DNA from 2 places in the Arthrobacter sp. KN11-1C genome. Region 1 is predicted to be linked to the other one. Evidence: riboswitches for the same ligand, from Rfam matches in the RefSeq annotation. Region 1 holds a riboswitch; the other holds the start of a gene.
What was found. Region 1 has a riboswitch for glycine ahead of gcvP (aminomethyl-transferring glycine dehydrogenase). Riboswitches for the same ligand answer to the same signal wherever they lie in the genome.
Positions count from the first base shown of each region.

Region 2: another riboswitch for glycine. It lies ahead of lipA (lipoyl synthase); the one in region 1 lies ahead of gcvP (aminomethyl-transferring glycine dehydrogenase).

Region 1 covers NZ_CP197467.1:3,624,919-3,633,363, reverse strand. The annotation lists gene ACSBOX_RS16915 (MFS transporter) at 1-650, opposite strand, end outside; gene ACSBOX_RS16910 (TetR/AcrR family transcriptional regulator) at 733-1,281, shown strand; glycine riboswitch at 1,525-1,622, shown strand; glycine riboswitch at 1,624-1,729, shown strand; gene gcvP (aminomethyl-transferring glycine dehydrogenase) at 1,781-4,627, shown strand; gene gcvT (glycine cleavage system aminomethyltransferase GcvT) at 4,639-5,772, shown strand; gene gcvH (glycine cleavage system protein GcvH) at 6,300-6,683, shown strand; gene glyA (serine hydroxymethyltransferase) at 6,680-8,002, shown strand; gene ACSBOX_RS16885 (L-serine ammonia-lyase) at 8,248-8,445, shown strand, end outside.
Region 2 covers NZ_CP197467.1:399,094-407,538, reverse strand. The annotation lists gene ACSBOX_RS01985 (MFS transporter) at 1-534, opposite strand, end outside; gene trmB (tRNA (guanosine(46)-N7)-methyltransferase TrmB) at 637-1,560, shown strand; glycine riboswitch at 1,647-1,746, shown strand; glycine riboswitch at 1,748-1,851, shown strand; gene lipA (lipoyl synthase) at 1,901-2,926, shown strand; gene ACSBOX_RS01970 (methylenetetrahydrofolate reductase) at 2,943-3,746, shown strand; gene ACSBOX_RS01965 (anti-sigma factor family protein) at 3,777-4,499, opposite strand; gene ACSBOX_RS01960 (sigma-70 family RNA polymerase sigma factor) at 4,496-4,996, opposite strand; gene ACSBOX_RS01955 (COG4315 family predicted lipoprotein) at 5,151-5,723, shown strand; gene ACSBOX_RS01950 (DMP19 family protein) at 5,870-6,718, opposite strand; gene ACSBOX_RS01945 (DEAD/DEAH box helicase) at 6,886-8,445, shown strand, end outside.

The DNA of each region.
Region 1 (8,445 bases):
ACCACGCTGGGAACGTCCGGCTTGCCCGGGTTGCGGTCCTTGGACTCGGGGATCAGCGACGGACCGAAGGCGAGCAGGGGCAGCAGCAGCGGCACGGCGACCAGGAACACGGCTCCCCACCAGAAGTGCTCCACGAGCCAGCCGCCAAAGATCGGCCCGAGCGCGGCGCCGCCGGAGAACCCCGCGGCCCACACGGCAACCGCGAGCCGGCGGCGGTTCGGTTCCGGGAAGATGTTGCGGATCAACGACAGCGTGGACGGCATGAGCATGGCTCCGAAGATGCCCATGCTGGCGCGTCCGGCAATGAGCCATTCAGCCGATGGGGCGAAGGCAGTGGCCGCGGAAACGGCCGCGAAGCCCGTGCTGCCGATCAACAGCAAGCGGCGGCGACCGATCCGGTCACCCAGGTTTCCCATGGACACCAACAGTGCCGCGAGCACCAGTGGATAGGCGTCCACGACCCACAGCAGCTGCACGCCCCCGACTTCCAGCGACCGGGCGATTTCCGGCAGGGCAAACGTCAGCGCCGTATTGTCCACAGCCACCAGCAGCACCGGGAACATCAGGAGTGCCAAGGCAGCCCAATCGCGCCACGGGGCGGTTTGGATCGAAGGGGTACGGGGGTGCTGGGTTGTGGACGGGTTGAACATGAACATAACTGTACCGTCTGGACGGTATAGTTTCAATTTGACTCATCGAACGGCCGCGTCGAACTAAGGGATGATGGACACCATGCCGCGAAAACCTATTGCCCGGGACGCTGTCCTGGATGCCTTTGAAGCCCTGCTGATCGAGGTGGGGGAGCGGGCTGCCACCCTGGACGCCGTCGCCAAGCGCGCCGGCGTCTCGAAGGGCGGCTTGCTCTACCATTTCCCCAACAAGGAAGCCATGATCAGCTCCTTGCTCGAGCGCATGGACGGGCTGGCCGCGCTGGACATCGAGGCAATGAAGGCGGCCCCGGAAGGTGCTGCCGCGTTCTTCATCAAGTCCTCGCTGTGGGCCGACACGCCCTTGGACCGCGTGTTTGTGGCAGCCACGCGTCTCGCGGAAGTAGCCCACGAAGAAACCCGCAGGCGCTTCGCGGGAATCCAGCAACAATGGCTCGATGTGCTCGCCGAGGAAGTCGGGCCGGAAATGGCCAAGGCCGTCCGGTACATGGGCGATGGACTCTACTTCAACGCAATGCTCGAAGGCGGCGCCGGTGATACGGAAGTCAAGGCCAGCGCGAGGGGCGCCGACGTCGGTGCGCTGCTGGCCGCCGTCGAACGCCTCCGCAGCTGAGTCCCGACCCAACTATCCCCACCGCCACCCTCGCCTCGCAAGCTCGGCCAGGGAACCCTGGCGGCGTGGGCCCCGCAGTTGTTGTCGTTTAGACGCTCCAAAACGACATCTAGTGCGAGCTAGTTGGGAAAGCCGGGCGGCTCGCTGACCCTATTTGCGGACGCGGGCAGTCCATAGGACAATTGGTAGTTGTGGCAGCCGTCACCGGCAACCACTGTCGATTCACACAATTGAATACGCCTTTGATCTGCGGCGGGAGAGTCCTGCAGGCATGTGATGCAGGCGCCGTAGGAGCAAATCCTCCCCAGGAATCTCTCAGGCCCACGCACCGCCGCGGCAAGGCAACTCTGGAAAGCAGCACGCTGACGCGCGCTCACCGACGGTGCAAGCGGACAGTGCCATACGCACGTTTCGCGGAAACTCTCAGGTCCAATACAGAGCGGGGAGGAATCCGATTAGCTGTGGCGTACCCACGCCGCCTTATAAATGGAGTTCCTTCGTGACGGTTAGTTCAACCTCCACCACGTTCGTTGACCGGCATATCGGCGCCCGCCGCCAGGCCGACATTGACATCATGCTCAAGTCTGTTGGCTACGACAGTGTCGATTCGCTCGTAGACACCGCGGTTCCCAATGACATCCGCCAGGACGTCGCACTGACGCTCCAGAACGCCCTCAGCGAGGTGGAAGTCCTTGCTGAACTCCGCAAGCTGGCTTCCAAGAACAAGACGGCCGTGCAGATGATCGGCCAGGGCTACTACGACACCGTCACTCCGCCGGTGATCCGCCGCAACATCCTCGAATCCCCGGCCTGGTACACGGCCTACACCCCGTACCAGCCCGAAATTTCCCAGGGCCGCCTCGAGGCGCTGCTGAACTTCCAGACCATGGTCCAGGACCTCGTGGGCCTGCCCATCGCCAACGCCTCCCTGCTGGACGAAGCCACGGCAGTCGCCGAAGCCGTCCTCATGATGCGCCGCGCCAACAAGAACAAGACGGCCCACGACGGCAAGACCGTGCTCGACGCCGACTGCCTCCCGCAGACGATCGCGATCGTGAAGGGCCGCGCCGAGGCGCTGGGCTTCGAGGTGGAGATCGCCGACCTGTCCCAGGGCCTGCCCGACGGCGACATCAACGGCATCGTGCTGCAGCAGCCGGGCGTTTCCGGCCGGGTGTTCGACCACTCCGCCGTGATCGCCGCCGCCAAGGAACGCGGTGCCCTCGTCACCGTCGCCGCCGACCTCCTCGCCCTCACCCTGATCACGCCTCCGGGCGAGCAGGGTGCCGACATCGCCGTCGGCTCCACCCAGCGCTTCGGCGTGCCGCTGTTCTTCGGCGGCCCGCACGCCGCGTACATGGCCGTCCAGAAGGGCCTCGAGCGCTCGATGCCGGGCCGCTTGGTGGGCGTTTCCAAGGACGACGCCGGCACTCCCGCCTACCGTCTCGCGCTCCAGACCCGCGAACAGCACATCCGCCGCGAGAAGGCCACGTCCAACATCTGCACCGCGCAGGCACTGCTGGCCATCGTCTCCTCGATGTACGCCGTCTACCACGGCCCCGAGGGCCTGAAGGCGATCGCCGAGACCGCCCACAACCACGCCCGCACCCTGGCAGCATCCCTGAAGGCCGCGGGCCTTGAGGTCCTGCACGGCAGCTTCTTCGACACCATCACCGTCCGCGTCCCGGGCAAGGCTGCCGGGATCGTTGCTGCTGCCGAGGCCAAGGGCATCAACCTGCGCGGCATCGACGCCGACACTGTGGGCATTTCTGTTGACGAGACCACGACGGCGGCCGTCGTCGCCGACGTCGTCGCCGCCTTCGGTGCCACGGTGTCGGGTGACGGTGAGGGCTTCGCCCTGGAGGTCGCCGTCGAGCGTTCTTCGGACTACCTGCAGCACCCCGTGTTCAACACCCACCGTTCCGAGACCCAGCTGTTGCGCTACATCCGCAAGCTGTCGGACCGCGACCTGGCGCTGGACCGCACCATGATCCCGCTGGGTTCGTGCACCATGAAGCTGAACGCCACCGCCGAGATGGAAGCCATCTCCTGGCCGGAATTCGCTTCGATCCACCCGTTCGCACCGGATTCCCAGACCGAGGGCTGGCGTGAACTCATCACGGACCTGGAATCCCAGCTGACCGAGATCACCGGTTATGACCAGGTCTCCATCCAGCCCAACGCCGGTTCCCAGGGCGAGCTCGCGGGCCTGCTGGCCATCCGCGGCTACCACCACTCCCGCGGTGACCTGCAGCGCAACGTCTGCCTCATCCCGGCGTCCGCCCACGGCACCAACGCCGCCTCGGCAGTGCTGGCCGGCATGAAGGTTGTCGTCGTGGCCACGGCCGCCGATGGCACCATCGACCACGCGGACCTGCAGGCCAAGATCGACGCCAACAAGGACGTCCTCTCGGCCATCATGATCACCTACCCGTCCACGCACGGCGTGTACGACGCCGACGTGCGCGAGGTCTGCGACTCCGTGCACGCAGCCGGCGGCCAGGTGTACATCGACGGCGCCAACCTGAACGCCCTGGTCGGCCTGGCCCAGCCGGGCAAGTTCGGCGGCGACGTCTCGCACCTGAACCTGCACAAGACCTTCTGCATCCCGCACGGCGGCGGTGGACCGGGCGTCGGCCCGGTCGCGGCCAAGGCGCACCTGGCCCCGTTCATGCCCGGCAATGCCGCGGCCTGGACCGAAGGCAGCGACGTGCCCATCTCGGCTTCGCGCTTCGGTTCGGCCGGAGTCCTGCCGATTTCCTGGGCCTACGTGAAGCTCATGGGCGGCGAAGGCCTCACCGAGGCCACGAAGTCCGCTCTGCTTGCCGCGAACTACATCGCCTCCCGCCTCAACGAGTACTTCCCCGTTCTCTACACCGGCGAAGGCGGACTCGTGGCCCACGAGTGCATCCTGGACCTGCGCGAACTGACGGCCAAGACCGGCGTCACCGCCGAGGACGTGGCTAAGCGCCTCATCGACTACGGTTTCCACGCACCCACCCTGGCGTTCCCGGTAGCGGGCACCCTGATGGTGGAGCCCACCGAATCCGAGGACCTCGGGGAGATCGACCGCTTCATCGAAGCCATGATCACCATCCGCAAGGAAATCGACCAGGTTGCCCACGGCGACTTCACGGTGGAGAACAGCCCGCTGCGTCACTCACCGCACACCGCGGCCGCCGTCGTCTCCTCCGACTGGAACCGTGAGTACTCCCGCGAACAGGCCGTCTTCCCGGTCCACCACCTCAAGCAGGACAAGTACTTCCCGCCCGTAGGCCGCATCGACGGCGCCGCAGGCGACCGCAACCTGGTCTGCTCCTGCCCTCCGATCGAAGCCTTCGAGAACTAAGGACTGACGCAATGACTGAGAACTACACTGCGCTCTACGAAGAGCACAAGAAGCTCGGCGCTTCCTTCACCGACTTCGGTGGCTGGCAGATGCCCCTGAAGTACTCCTCCGAACTGGCCGAACACCACGCCGTCCGTCAGTCCGCAGGCCTGTTCGATCTTTCCCACATGGGCGAAGTCTGGGTCACCGGCCCGGAAGCCGCCGCTTTCCTGGACTACGCCTTGGTGGGCAAGATCTCCGCCATGTCGGTCGGCAAGGCCAAGTACTCGCTGATCTGCCAGGAAGACGGCGGAATCATCGACGACCTCATCACCTACCGTCGCGGCGATTCCACCTTCCTGGTGGTTCCGAACGCCGGCAACGCCAAGGTTGTGGCCGAGGCACTGGCGCAGCGGGCCGCCAACTTTGACGTCGTCGTCGAGGACGCCTCCGCGGCAACCTCCCTGATCGCCGTCCAGGGCCCCAAAGCGGAAGAAATCCTCCTCCGCCTTGTCCCGGCCGAACAGCACTCCCTCGTCACCGGGCTCAAGTACTACGCCGCGGTTGACGTGCCCTTCAGCTTCGCCGGGACCACGACGGAACTGCTGCTCGCCCGCACCGGCTACACGGGCGAGGACGGCTTCGAAATCTTCGTGGACAACGACGCCGCTGCCGCCCTCTGGCAAGCAATCGCGGAAGTTGCCGAGGACGGCGAGCTGATCCCGGCCGGCCTGGCGTCGCGTGACTCCCTGCGTCTCGAAGCCGGCATGCCGCTCTACGGCAACGAGCTCTCCCGCGAAGGCAACCCCTTCTCGGCAGGCCTGGGCCCCGTTGTCTCGCTCGCCAAGGAAAGCGACTTCGTGGGCCGTGCTGCCCTGGAAGCCCTGAAGGCTGAGGGCGCCGGTTCCACCAGCGGCCGCAAGCTGGTCGGCCTCAAGGGCCTGGGCCGCCGCGCCGGCCGCAGCCACTACCCGGTCCTCAAGGACGGCGTCGTGGTCGGCGAAGTCACCTCCGGCCAGCCCAGCCCCACCCTCGGCTACCCCGTAGCGTTGGCCTATGTCGACGTCGAACACGCCGAATTGGGCACGGCTCTGGACGTAGACTTGCGCGGAAAGGCCGAGCCCTTCGAAGTTGTCGCCTTGCCGTTCTATAAGCGGGTTAAGTAGGCCCCCGTACGGTTCCGATTGGTGCGTGACCGTGGTTGCGTTTTGCCCGTCGGGTCCGACATCCTCTGCATGCTCGGTCGCGAAGACGCCCGCTGAGCGGACGTGTCGCTCCCTTAGACGCATGCTGCCGGATGCCGGTCCCGATGGGGCCGTCCTCGTCACCTTTGGTTATCGAACTGATGGGTGGTCATCGAACAGAAGGGGCGGACCGTATGGACCTCGGCTCACCCTTGGTGCTTCTGTTGCGAACCTTGCACCGGTCGCGTTCGATGGCCCTAGGTTTTTGGAAGATGAGCTACCTCCCGCAGCTCGGCCCACGGGAACCACGGGCCCATAACTGAATCCCGAAGGGCCAGCGTTCTTTTCCGGAACCGCTGGCCCCGAAAACTGAACAAGCCTCTAGCGGTGGGGGAGCGGCATCCGGCAGCGTGCGTCAAAGCGACGAAGGAGCAGCACGCCGAGGATGGTGGCCCCCGCCGCGTAACCTGACCACAACTGTTTTCTTAGACCAACGCAAAGGAAAAAACATGGCAAAAGTTGCACCTGAACTCCAGTACTCCGACGAGCACGAGTGGGTTGCCCGCGAAGCCGGCAACCTTGTGTCCGTCGGCATCTCCGCCGTGGCAACCGATGCCCTCGGCGACATTGTGTATGTTGACTTGCCCGAGGTCGGTTCCGCTGTGACGGCGGGGGAGACCTGCGGCGAGGTTGAGTCCACCAAGTCCGTCTCGGACCTGTACTCCCCGGTGACGGGCGAGGTCACGGAAGTCAACCCGGCCGTCGTCGACGATCCTGCCCTGATCAACAACGATCCGTACGGCGCGGGCTGGCTCTTCAAGGTGGCCGCCGAGTCCGACGGTCCGCTGCTTTCCGCCGAGGAATACGCTTCAAAGAACGGTGGCGAGCTGTGAGCGCGGCAAACGGAACCACCGTGTTCGAGCAGGTAGTTTCGCCGAGCCTGGACACCGTGTTGTCCGAACTGGATCCCGAGATCGCGGCGAAGATCGACGACGAGCTGAACCGTCAGCGCTCGGGCCTGGAAATGATCGCATCCGAGAACCACACCGCCGTGGCTGTCATGCAGGCGCAGGGTTCGGTGCTGACCAACAAGTATGCCGAGGGCTACCCGGGCAAGCGCTACTACGGTGGCTGCGAGCACGTGGACGTCATCGAGCAACTCGCGATCGACCGTGTGAAGGCCCTGTTCGGTGCCGAGTACGCGAATGTGCAGCCGCACTCCGGCGCCCAGGCCAATGCTTCGGTGATGCACGCCCTCATCAAGCCGGGCGACACCATCATGGGCCTTAACCTGGCCCACGGCGGGCACTTGACCCACGGCATGCGGATCAACTTCTCCGGCCGCCTGTACAACGTCATCCCGTACCAGGTCCGCGAAGAGGACCACCGGATCGACATGGCCGAAGTGGAGCGACTGGCGCTCGAGCACAAGCCGGCGCTGATCGTGGCCGGCTGGTCCGCCTACGCACGCCAGCTGGACTTCGCCGAGTTCCGCCGCATCGCCGACCTCGTGGGCGCGTACCTCATGGTGGACATGGCGCACTTCGCCGGCCTCGTGGCCGCCGGTCTGCACCCGTCCCCGGTCCCGCACGCGCACGTGACGACGTCGACGACGCACAAGACCCTCGCCGGTCCGCGCGGCGGCATCATCCTCTCCAACGACGCCGACATCGCCAAGAAGATCAACTCCGCGGTCTTCCCGGGCCAGCAGGGTGGACCGTTGGAGCACGTGATCGCCGGCAAGGCGGTGGCCTTCAAGATCGCCGGTTCGCCGGAGTTCAAGGAACGCCAGGAACGCGTCCTGGCCGGTGCCCGGATCCTGGCCGAGCGCCTCGTCCAGGATGACGTCACTGCCAAGGGCATCAACGTGATTTCCGGCGGCACGGACGTGCACCTGGTCCTCGTGGACCTGCGCAACTGCGAACTCAACGGCCAGGAAGCCGAGGACCGCCTCGCCGCGATCGACATCACCGTCAACCGGAACGCCGTTCCGTTCGACCCGCGCCCGCCGATGGTGACCTCCGGCCTGCGGATCGGCACCCCGGCACTGGCAACCCGCGGTTTCGGTGAAGCGGCGTTCCGTGAAGTTGCGGACATCATCGCCGAGGCACTGATCGCCGACGCCGACGCCGACCTCTCCGGCCTGCGTCACCGCGTCGACGCCCTAGCCGCCGCGCACCCGCTCTACCCGGGCGTCGCGAACCTCAGCTGAGGTTCTCCGGACCCGGCAATCCTGTCGGGTCCGGCAGACCCCAGTTTTCACGCGTGCTGCTCCTTCGTCGCTTTGACGCACGCTTTCGAAAACCGCGGCCTGTCGGCCCGCCGGAGGGCGCCGGGCATCCGGCAGCATGCGTCTAAGGGAGCGTCACGTCCGCTCAGCGGGCGTCTTCGCGACCGAGCATGCAGAGGATGTCCGGCACCCTCCCAACCCGACCACAACTAACTAAGGAATCCGACATGGCTGTTGGCGTCTTCGATCTTTTCTCTATTGGGATTGGTCCTTCGAGTTCGCATACCGTGGGGCCAATGCGGGCTGCTGCGGTGTTTTCCGGGGAGCTCAAGTCTTCGGGAAAGCTGGAGCGCGTGGCTTCGCTGCGCGTTGACCTGTACGGTTCCCTGGCTGCGACGGGCCGGGGGCACGGCACCATGACCGCG
Region 2 (8,445 bases), 1.3 Mb from region 1:
CGTGTAGAGACCGCCCATGAGTCCCAGGCGGTGCGGGAAGTCGCGCTTGACCACGCCGGGAAGCAGCACGTTGCAGAGCGCGATCGCGGCGCCGCACGCCGCGGTTCCGGCAAGGAGGGCCGGCAAATGCCCCGCGCCGGCGAGGTCCACGGAACGGATCAGCAGTCCCGCCGTCAGCACGGCCATCGCGCCGAGCAACACCCTCTCGGCACCGAAGCGGCGGGCCAGGACCGGCGCGAGCGGCGCGAAGACTCCCAGCAAGGTCACCGGCACCGTGGTGAGGACAACCACCGCCCAGCCCGGCAGTCCGGCGTCGGCGGTGACTTCCGGAAGGACAGCCGAAAAGCTCGAGAAGACCGTCCGCAGGTTCAGGCCGATGAGGACCAGGCAGATCCCGAGGAAGACCAGTCCGCCGCGCGTCCGGACCTGGGTGGGCCCGGCGGCGGGAAGCTCGTCGATCTCGGCGTCGACGAGGATCTCGGGGGCGCCGGAGTGCGGCGTGGTGTTCTTGGGGGCGCTTGAAGCGGAGGTCACCAACCCATTCTGGCAGTCACGCTCATACCGGGGCGGCTCATGACGGGAGCGTATGCAGGTTCCGCCGCGGGCGTTTGGCTCCGCAACGGTATTCTGGAGGGGATGAGTGAAACCCCAGATTCCCCTGAAACACCGCAGTCTTCGCGCCCCGTGACCCCTGGCAGCCAGGCCTCCTTCGGCACCTATGGCGGCCGTCCAGTCAGTTTCGTGCGCCGGGGGACGCGGCTTCAGGGCCGACGCCAGGCCGCGTGGGAGGAGCACTCGGACCGCTGGGCCATCCAGGTTCCGCGGCACATTGCCAACACTTCCGTGCATCCGGACTACGTGTTCGACGCCGAAGCGGAGTTTGGCCGCAAGGCGCCGCTGATCGTCGAAATCGGTTCGGGACTTGGCGACGCCGTATGCCACGCCGCGGAGGAGAACCCGGACAAGGACTTCCTCGCGGTGGAGGTCTATACCCCGGGCCTGGCCAACACGATGATCAAGATCAACAGCCGCGGGCTCAGCAACGTCCGCGTGGTGGAGGCGAACGCCCCCGAGGTCCTCGCCTCCATGCTCCCTGCCGGTTCGGTGAGCGAGCTCTGGGTCTTCTTCCCCGACCCGTGGCACAAGTCCCGGCACCACAAACGCCGCCTCATCCAGCCCGCGTTCGCCGAACTCGCTGCGCGGTCCCTCAAGAAGGGCGGCCTGTGGCGGATCGCCACCGACTGGTCCAACTACGCCGTCCACGTCCGCGAGGTCCTGGCCGGCTCCACCGAGTTTGAGAACCTGCACGACCGCGAACGGGCCGGCGCGGACAGCCCCCTCACCCAAGTATGGGAGTCCGGAGTCGAATACATGGTGGGCGGGGCACCCGTCAAGGAAGGCCGGGCACCGGTCAGCACCGAGCACACCGGCCCCAACGAGGGAGTGGACCACGTGGGCGGATGGGCTCCACGCTTCGATGGCCGCATCCGCACCAGCTTCGAGAACAAGGCCCACGAGGCGGGGCGCATGATCTTCGACCTTAGTTATCGCAGGATCTAGCTTCACGATTGGATACAGGTTCTTTGCGTGCCGTACAGGCACCGGATACCATGTGAGACGTGTCACCGGAAGGCGGCACGTGCTTATGATCTGCGGCGGGAGAGTCCTGCCGGTACATTTTCAGCAGGCGCCGTAGGAGCAAATCCTCCCCAGGAATCTCTCAGGCCCATGTACCGCCGCGGCAAGGCAACTCTGGAAAGCAGCCCGGGCAACCGGGCTCACCGACGGTGCAAGCGTCCAGCCACGAGGCACAGACGCGGAAACTCTCAGGTCCAATACAGAGCGGGGAGGAACCGACTCATCGTGGCGCGTGCGCGCCACCTGAATTATGGAGTTCCTCATGACCCTGGCACCTGAAGGCCGTAAGCTGCTGCGCGTTGAACAGCGCAACAAAGCCGTCCCGGTCGAACGCAAGCCCGAGTGGATCAAGGCCAAGGTCCAGATGGGCCCGGAATTCGTGGGCCTGAAGAACCTCGTGAAAAAAGAAGGCCTGCACACCGTCTGCGAGGAAGCCGGCTGCCCGAACATCTTCGAGTGCTGGGAAGACAAGGAAGCGACCTTCCTGATCGGCGGCTCCGAATGCACCCGCCGCTGCGACTTCTGCCAGATCGACACCGGCAAACCCTCCCCGGTGGACATGTTCGAACCCACCAAGGTCGCCCGCTCCGTCCAGGCCATGAACCTGCGCTACGCCACCGTCACCGGCGTCGCCCGCGATGACCTGGCAGACGAAGGCGTCTGGCTCTACGCCGAAACCGTCCGCAAGATCCACGAACTGAACCCCGGCACCGGCGTCGAACTGCTCATCCCGGACTTCTCCGGCAAACCCGAACACATCGCCGCGATCTGCGACTCAGCCCCTGAAGTCTTCGCGCACAACGTCGAAACCGTGCCCCGGATCTTCAAGCGCATCCGCCCCGCGTTCCGCTACGACCGCTCCCTGGACGTCATCACCCAGGGCCGGGCCCACGGCATGGTCACCAAATCCAACCTGATCCTGGGCATGGGCGAAACCCGCGAGGAGATCTCCGAAGCCCTGCGTGATCTGCACGCCGCGGGCTGTGACCTGATCACCATCACCCAGTACCTGCGCCCCTCCGAACGGCACCTGCCCGTGGACCGCTGGGTCAAACCCCAGGAATTCGTCGACCTCGCCACCGAAGCCGAGGAAATCGGCTTCCTCGGCGTCATGTCCGGCCCCCTGGTCCGCTCCTCCTACCGCGCCGGACGGCTCTGGGCCACCGCGATGCGCAAAAAAGGCCGCGAAATCCCCGCCCACCTCGCCCACATCGCCGAAGGCATCCAGGACTCCGGCACCACCCGCCAGGAAGCCCGCACCCTCCTCGCACACCACGCGACGGCCTGATCCGGAAGGAGCCAGCATGTTTCCCACCCGGATTGAAATCATTCCCTCAGACGGAATCGTTGAGAGAGTCCAGGCAGCAGTACCGCTTTCCACGACGCTCACCGTGACCTGCCTGCCCCATCACGGCATCGCACGGACCATGGAGGCTTCCGTCAAGCTCAGCCTCCTTGGCTACACCGTGATTCCGCACCTCTCGGCACGTGGGCTGGAGAGCCGGGGGCAGCTTTCCGGCATCCTCCGCGATTGCGACGCTGCAGGGATCAGTGAGGTCTTCGCCATCGGTGGCGACGGACCTCTTGGCGCGGGCCCCTACCGATCGAGCCTTCCCCTCTTGGCGGATATCTCCGAGTACTCCGGCGGCAGCATCACTGCGGGCATCGCCGGTTATCCCGAGGGGCATCCTTCCGTGAGCGGGCTCGACTTGCTGGACGCCTTGTTGGCGAAACAACACTTGGCCACGCACGTTGTCACGCAGATGTGCTTCTCCGCGTCGAAGGTCCTCGACTATGCGGCGCTCCTGCGACGGGAAGGCGTCGAGCTTCCCGTATGGGCCGGCGTGGCCGGAGCGGTTCCTCGGACAAAACTGCTGGCCCTGGCAACCCAGATCGGCGTCGGGACGTCGCTGAAGTTCCTCAGCAACAAGGGAACTCTTGCCCGCAAACTCCTGGGCCCGGACAAATACTCACCGGAGAGCCTGGTGTCCGGGCTCATGGCGCAGCCGGATGGTGTCTCGGGAATCCATCTCTACAGTTTCAACCGGCTGGACATGCCCATCTGGGAGAGAAGCGATTTGGCCGATCCTGAGGCGGCAACCACTTAGCCCGGTGAACCCCACAGGTCCCGGAAACCCCTAGCTCCCCGGGACCGAAATCACCGCGACCGTCTTCTGGGAGTCGTCACGCAGTTCCACCCCCGAAATCCCGGCGAGCTGGACCGGCGTCGCGCCCGTGACCTTGATGTGCCCGCTGGATGTCGCAGTCCAGCCGCAGGCCATTTCCTCCGTGCCGTCGCGGCCCTTGACCCACAGGTACATGGTGCCTTGCGGCGGCATGCTGCGGCCTTCCAGCTGCAGCTCGGTCCCCCACGCCTTCCGGACGAGCCCCACCGTGAGTTGCAGGCCGTTGTCCGTCTGCACCGAATAGCTGGCGTCCGGCTTGGGCGGCTGGTTCAACACCGGCCCCGCCAGGATGCCCACTCCAAGGCAGGCGGCGGCAACGGCACCCACCAGGGCCGTCCACCGGCGTCGGGACTTCCGCCGCCGCGCTGCCATCTTCAGGAGAATCGGCTGCGGGAGCGTTTCTGAAAGACCCCCCATAAGTGAGCGGGGGTCGGCAGTGGCCGCGGCGGCGGGCTCGACGGCGGAAGGCTCGACGGCGGGGCGCCCGGCGGCGAGCGCGACGGCGTCGGGCACGGGGACGGCGTCGAGGAGGGCCGGGAGGCTTTCCAGCTCGCCCAACTCGAGCCGGCAATCGGCGCAGCTTGCCAAATGCTCCTCGAAAACCCGGGCCTCTGCAGGCTCGAGTCCGCCGAGCAAGTAGGCGCCCAGCAATTGGTGAAGTCCGGTTTCGTTCACCGCTGCACCCCCATTTCGTCGAGAATCGTGCGAAGCGCCCTGACGGCGTAGAAGGCCCGGGATTTCACCGTGCCGCTGGGGATGTTGAGCCTCAGCGCGGCCTCGGTCACCGTGAAACGTTCGTAATGTAGTGCTACCAGGACCTCCCGGTGTTCGGTGCTGAGCCGCAGGAGCGCCTCTTCCATGAGGACCCGGTTGAGGAGCTCGTCCACCCGTTCGGTGGCCTCCTCGGGATCCGCCATGTCGCGTTCGGCAGCCTCTGCCGGGCGCCGCTGGGCCTTGCGGTAGTTGTCGATGATGACATTGCGGGCAGTCCGGAACAAATAGCTGCGCAAGCTGCCGGTGATCTGCGGTGCGTGCTGCCACACGCGGAGGATGGTCTCCTGCACCACGTCCTCAGCCAAGTGCGCGTCCGGCGTGCAGCTCAGCACGAAACGGCGCAGCGCCGTGCCGTGGTCGCGGTAGATCGCGGCCACCACGTCCTCGTCGAGCGGCATCGGCGCCTCCTTGGTGCTCGGCTTCCCCTTCTCCTGCGATACGACGTGCCCGCTACGAAAAAGGTTCAAGCCCTCTGAACCATTCTTCACCCGGCGGCGTCGTACGGGTTAGCTTCCGGCACGTCCTCGGCCGGTCGAAGCGAAGGAGCAAACCATGAAGAAGCAACTCGGCACCGGGCTCGGGATCCTTGCTCTGGCCATCGCCCTCACTGGCTGCGGAGGAAGCCCCGGCGCGTCGTCCACGTCCTCGAGCGCCTCAAGCCCCGCGGCGTCGAGTTCGGCGGCGTCGAGTTCGGCGAGCTCCGGTGGCTCGTCGTCGAGCACTTCTGCTGGCGCGGCGGAACTGAAGACGGCGTCGTCGAGCTTCGGCGAACGAGTGGTTGCGGCGAACGGCAAGAGCGTCTACATCTTCGCGAAGGACGCCAAGGATTCCGGCAAGAGTGCCTGCACCGGCGGCTGCGCTACCCTCTGGCCTCCCGTGACCACGACGTCGGCCATGCCGGCAGTTGACGGGGTGAGCGGAACCATCGGCACCATCCCCACAGCAGACGGCAAGATGCAAATCACCGTCAACGGGATGCCCATCTACTTCTACTCCAAGGACGAAGACTCCGGCGACACCTACGGCCAAGGCGTGGGCGGTGTCTGGTCGCTCGTCAGCCCGTCCGGCTCCATGGTGACCCCGAGCAGCAGCACCACCCCGAGCAGCAGCAGCATGGGCTACTGAAACGCTCGCTCACTTTTGCACCCCAAAAGACAAACGCTCGCTCAGATCTGTCCGGACCGGCCGGCAGATCTGAGCGAGCGTTTGGCCTGAAGGCCTTAAAGGTGAGCGAGCGTTTGGCCTGAAGGCCCCAAAGGTGAGCGGGCGTTTTAGGCGTCTTCGAACTCGTCAGCGTCCTCGAACTCCACCGCGGCGATGATTTCCTTCGTCTCGGGGTGGATCATGAAAGCTTCGTCGTCCTCTTCGATCATGATGTAGTTGCCGTGGTCCGTAGCGAAGTGCCAGGCAAGGATAGTCTCGCCGTCGTGCTCGTAGTTGGGATCGCCCATGGTGATCTTCTCCAGCTGGTAGCCGGCAACGTCGCACAGTTCGCGGATGATGAGCTCGAATTCGGGAGCGTTCTCGAGCTCGGCTTCGGCTGCCTCGGCCTGGCGCTCTTCGAGGTTCGGGATGAGGGCTACGCGCTCGGCGATGAGGGCCTTGAGCTGCTCCTCGTCCAGGTAGAGCACGCCGTCCTGGCTGCGGAGCCACGCTGCGTTGAGTTCGATGATGTCTTCGGTCTCGAGGAGGGATTCGAATTCGCCGTCGAGGGCCTCGAGCTCGGCAACGGCTTCCGGCGCCACCTCGGACTCGTCAAGGTCGCCGTCCAGGTAGGCCTCGGCGTCGTCTTCGGACAGCGCGTCGAATGCCGCGGCGGTGCGGTTGAACAGCTCGAGGTGGCCTTTGGCGCCCATTCCTTCGAGGCCTTCGCGGACAAACGCATCCACCTCTTCGCGCTCCGGAACCGTGAACACGTACTGGGCGAATCCGCCCGCGAGTGCCTGTGTCAGGTAGTAGTCCACAAAGTAGCTGCGCAGGGCGTTGGTAGCGATTTCCTCATGGTTGAGGAGCTCCTCGTACATCTCGTTGACCACGGTGACATTCGCGTCCACAACGTCGGCGTTGTCGGCCTCGATGCTGTCCTTCGTCAGAACGACGGGGTTCTCATTGCTGGTCATGGGATTTCCTCACTGCTGGGAAGCTTGTGCTGCTCCGGACCCTTTCAACGTACGCGGGGGCGGTTGTCGGGCAAGCTAGGCGGAGGTGAACGTCCGGCAAAGTTTCAGGGCTGCTGCCTGGGCCCTAGGATTCATAGATAGCCTCCTGCCGAAAGTAGCCTTATCGAATGCCTTCCCACTCAGACGATTCCTGGGAACTGGCGATTCAGACACCCGCCATTAACGACCGCTCCCTCGCGGCCGGCCTCGCCTATGCCATGGGAAGCCGGGTCAGCGCCATCACCTTCGACTCCGCCACGGGTCTGATGATGGGCAAGATCAGGGGCAGTGGCCCGTCGCCGTATTCGACGTCGGCCAAGCTGGTCCGCAAGCCCGGCGGCTGGAGCTGCACTGTGGGCGTGTGCAGTTGCCCCGTCCGCAAGGACTGCAAACACGTGGCCGCCCTTCTCTTCGCGGCCGAAGACCATCCCACCGTGCGGGCACAATTGCTCAGCGCGCCGGCGTTCGGGCAGACGGCCCAGCCCGGAGCAGCAGTGCAGCGGCCGGCCTGGGAGCAGGCACTGAGCAAGCTCATCGCCACTCCGGGGACAACGCCGCAGGGCCAGGGCCTCCCCCTGGCCCTGGCCTTCGAGGTGGAAGAACCGGCCCCGCACTTCTCCTACACAGGCCGGCGCGATCCGCTCCGCAGCGTGCGCCAACTCAAGGCCCGTCCGGTGATGATGGGAGCCAAGGGCAAGTGGATCCGGGGCGACGTTTCCTGGACCAACCTGAACTACCTTGGCTACAAGCGCGAGTTCAATGAAGCCCATATCGACTGGATGCAGAACTTCCTGGCCGCGCATTCCACCGCGGACTACCGGCAGCTCACGTCGAGCATGTGGATGCTTCTCAACGAATTCGCCGGCAAGAACCTGTGGAGCCTGCTGGCCGAAGCCTCGAAAGTCGGGGTTTCGCTCATCCACTCCGGCGGGACCGAGCCGGTCCGCATTGCCGCGGAGCCCGCCGTCGTCGGGCTTGACCTGAGCCGGCTGGAAAGCGACCGGCCCGACGGCGGACTGCAGCTGGCGCCGTCGGTGACCTTGGGCGGGGACGCCCTTGATCCCGCGACCTTGGGCTTGCTTGGGCGTCCGGCGCACGGCTTGTTCTTCACGGGTCCCGGCGAGGGTCACTTGCCGGGCGTATCGGCACCCGAGAACCTCATTACGCTGGCCCCCTTGGAGGGCGGCGAGTCCCAGGAACTCCTCGATTTCGTCATGGGCGCGTCCCGGCTCCAGATCCCGGCGAAGGATGAGGAACGATTCCTCACGGCGTTCTATCCGAAGCTCAAGCAGTCCACCCGGGTCACGGCGGCGGACCATTCCGTGGAGTTGCCGGTCCTGGCCGTGCCCACGCTCTCCTTGTTGGCGAACTACGGCTCCGACCACCGCGTGCGGTTGCACTGGGAGTGGCACTACAAAGCCGGCAAACTCGTGACCGCCCAGCCGCTGTGGCGGCACCCGGACGACCACGGCTACCGCGACGACGCCGAGGAAGCCCGCATCCTCGAGACCTTGGGCCGGCCTTGGGACGTGGTTGGCGCGCTCGGCGAGTCGTCGAGCGGTGGATGGGGTGCTCCGCGGCTAGCGGCCTCGGAAGCGCTGGACGGGCTCGACACCCTGGCCTTCACCGAAGAGGTGCTGCCCCGGCTCCGCGAGCTGCCCGACGTCGTCGTGGACACCTCCGGCGAG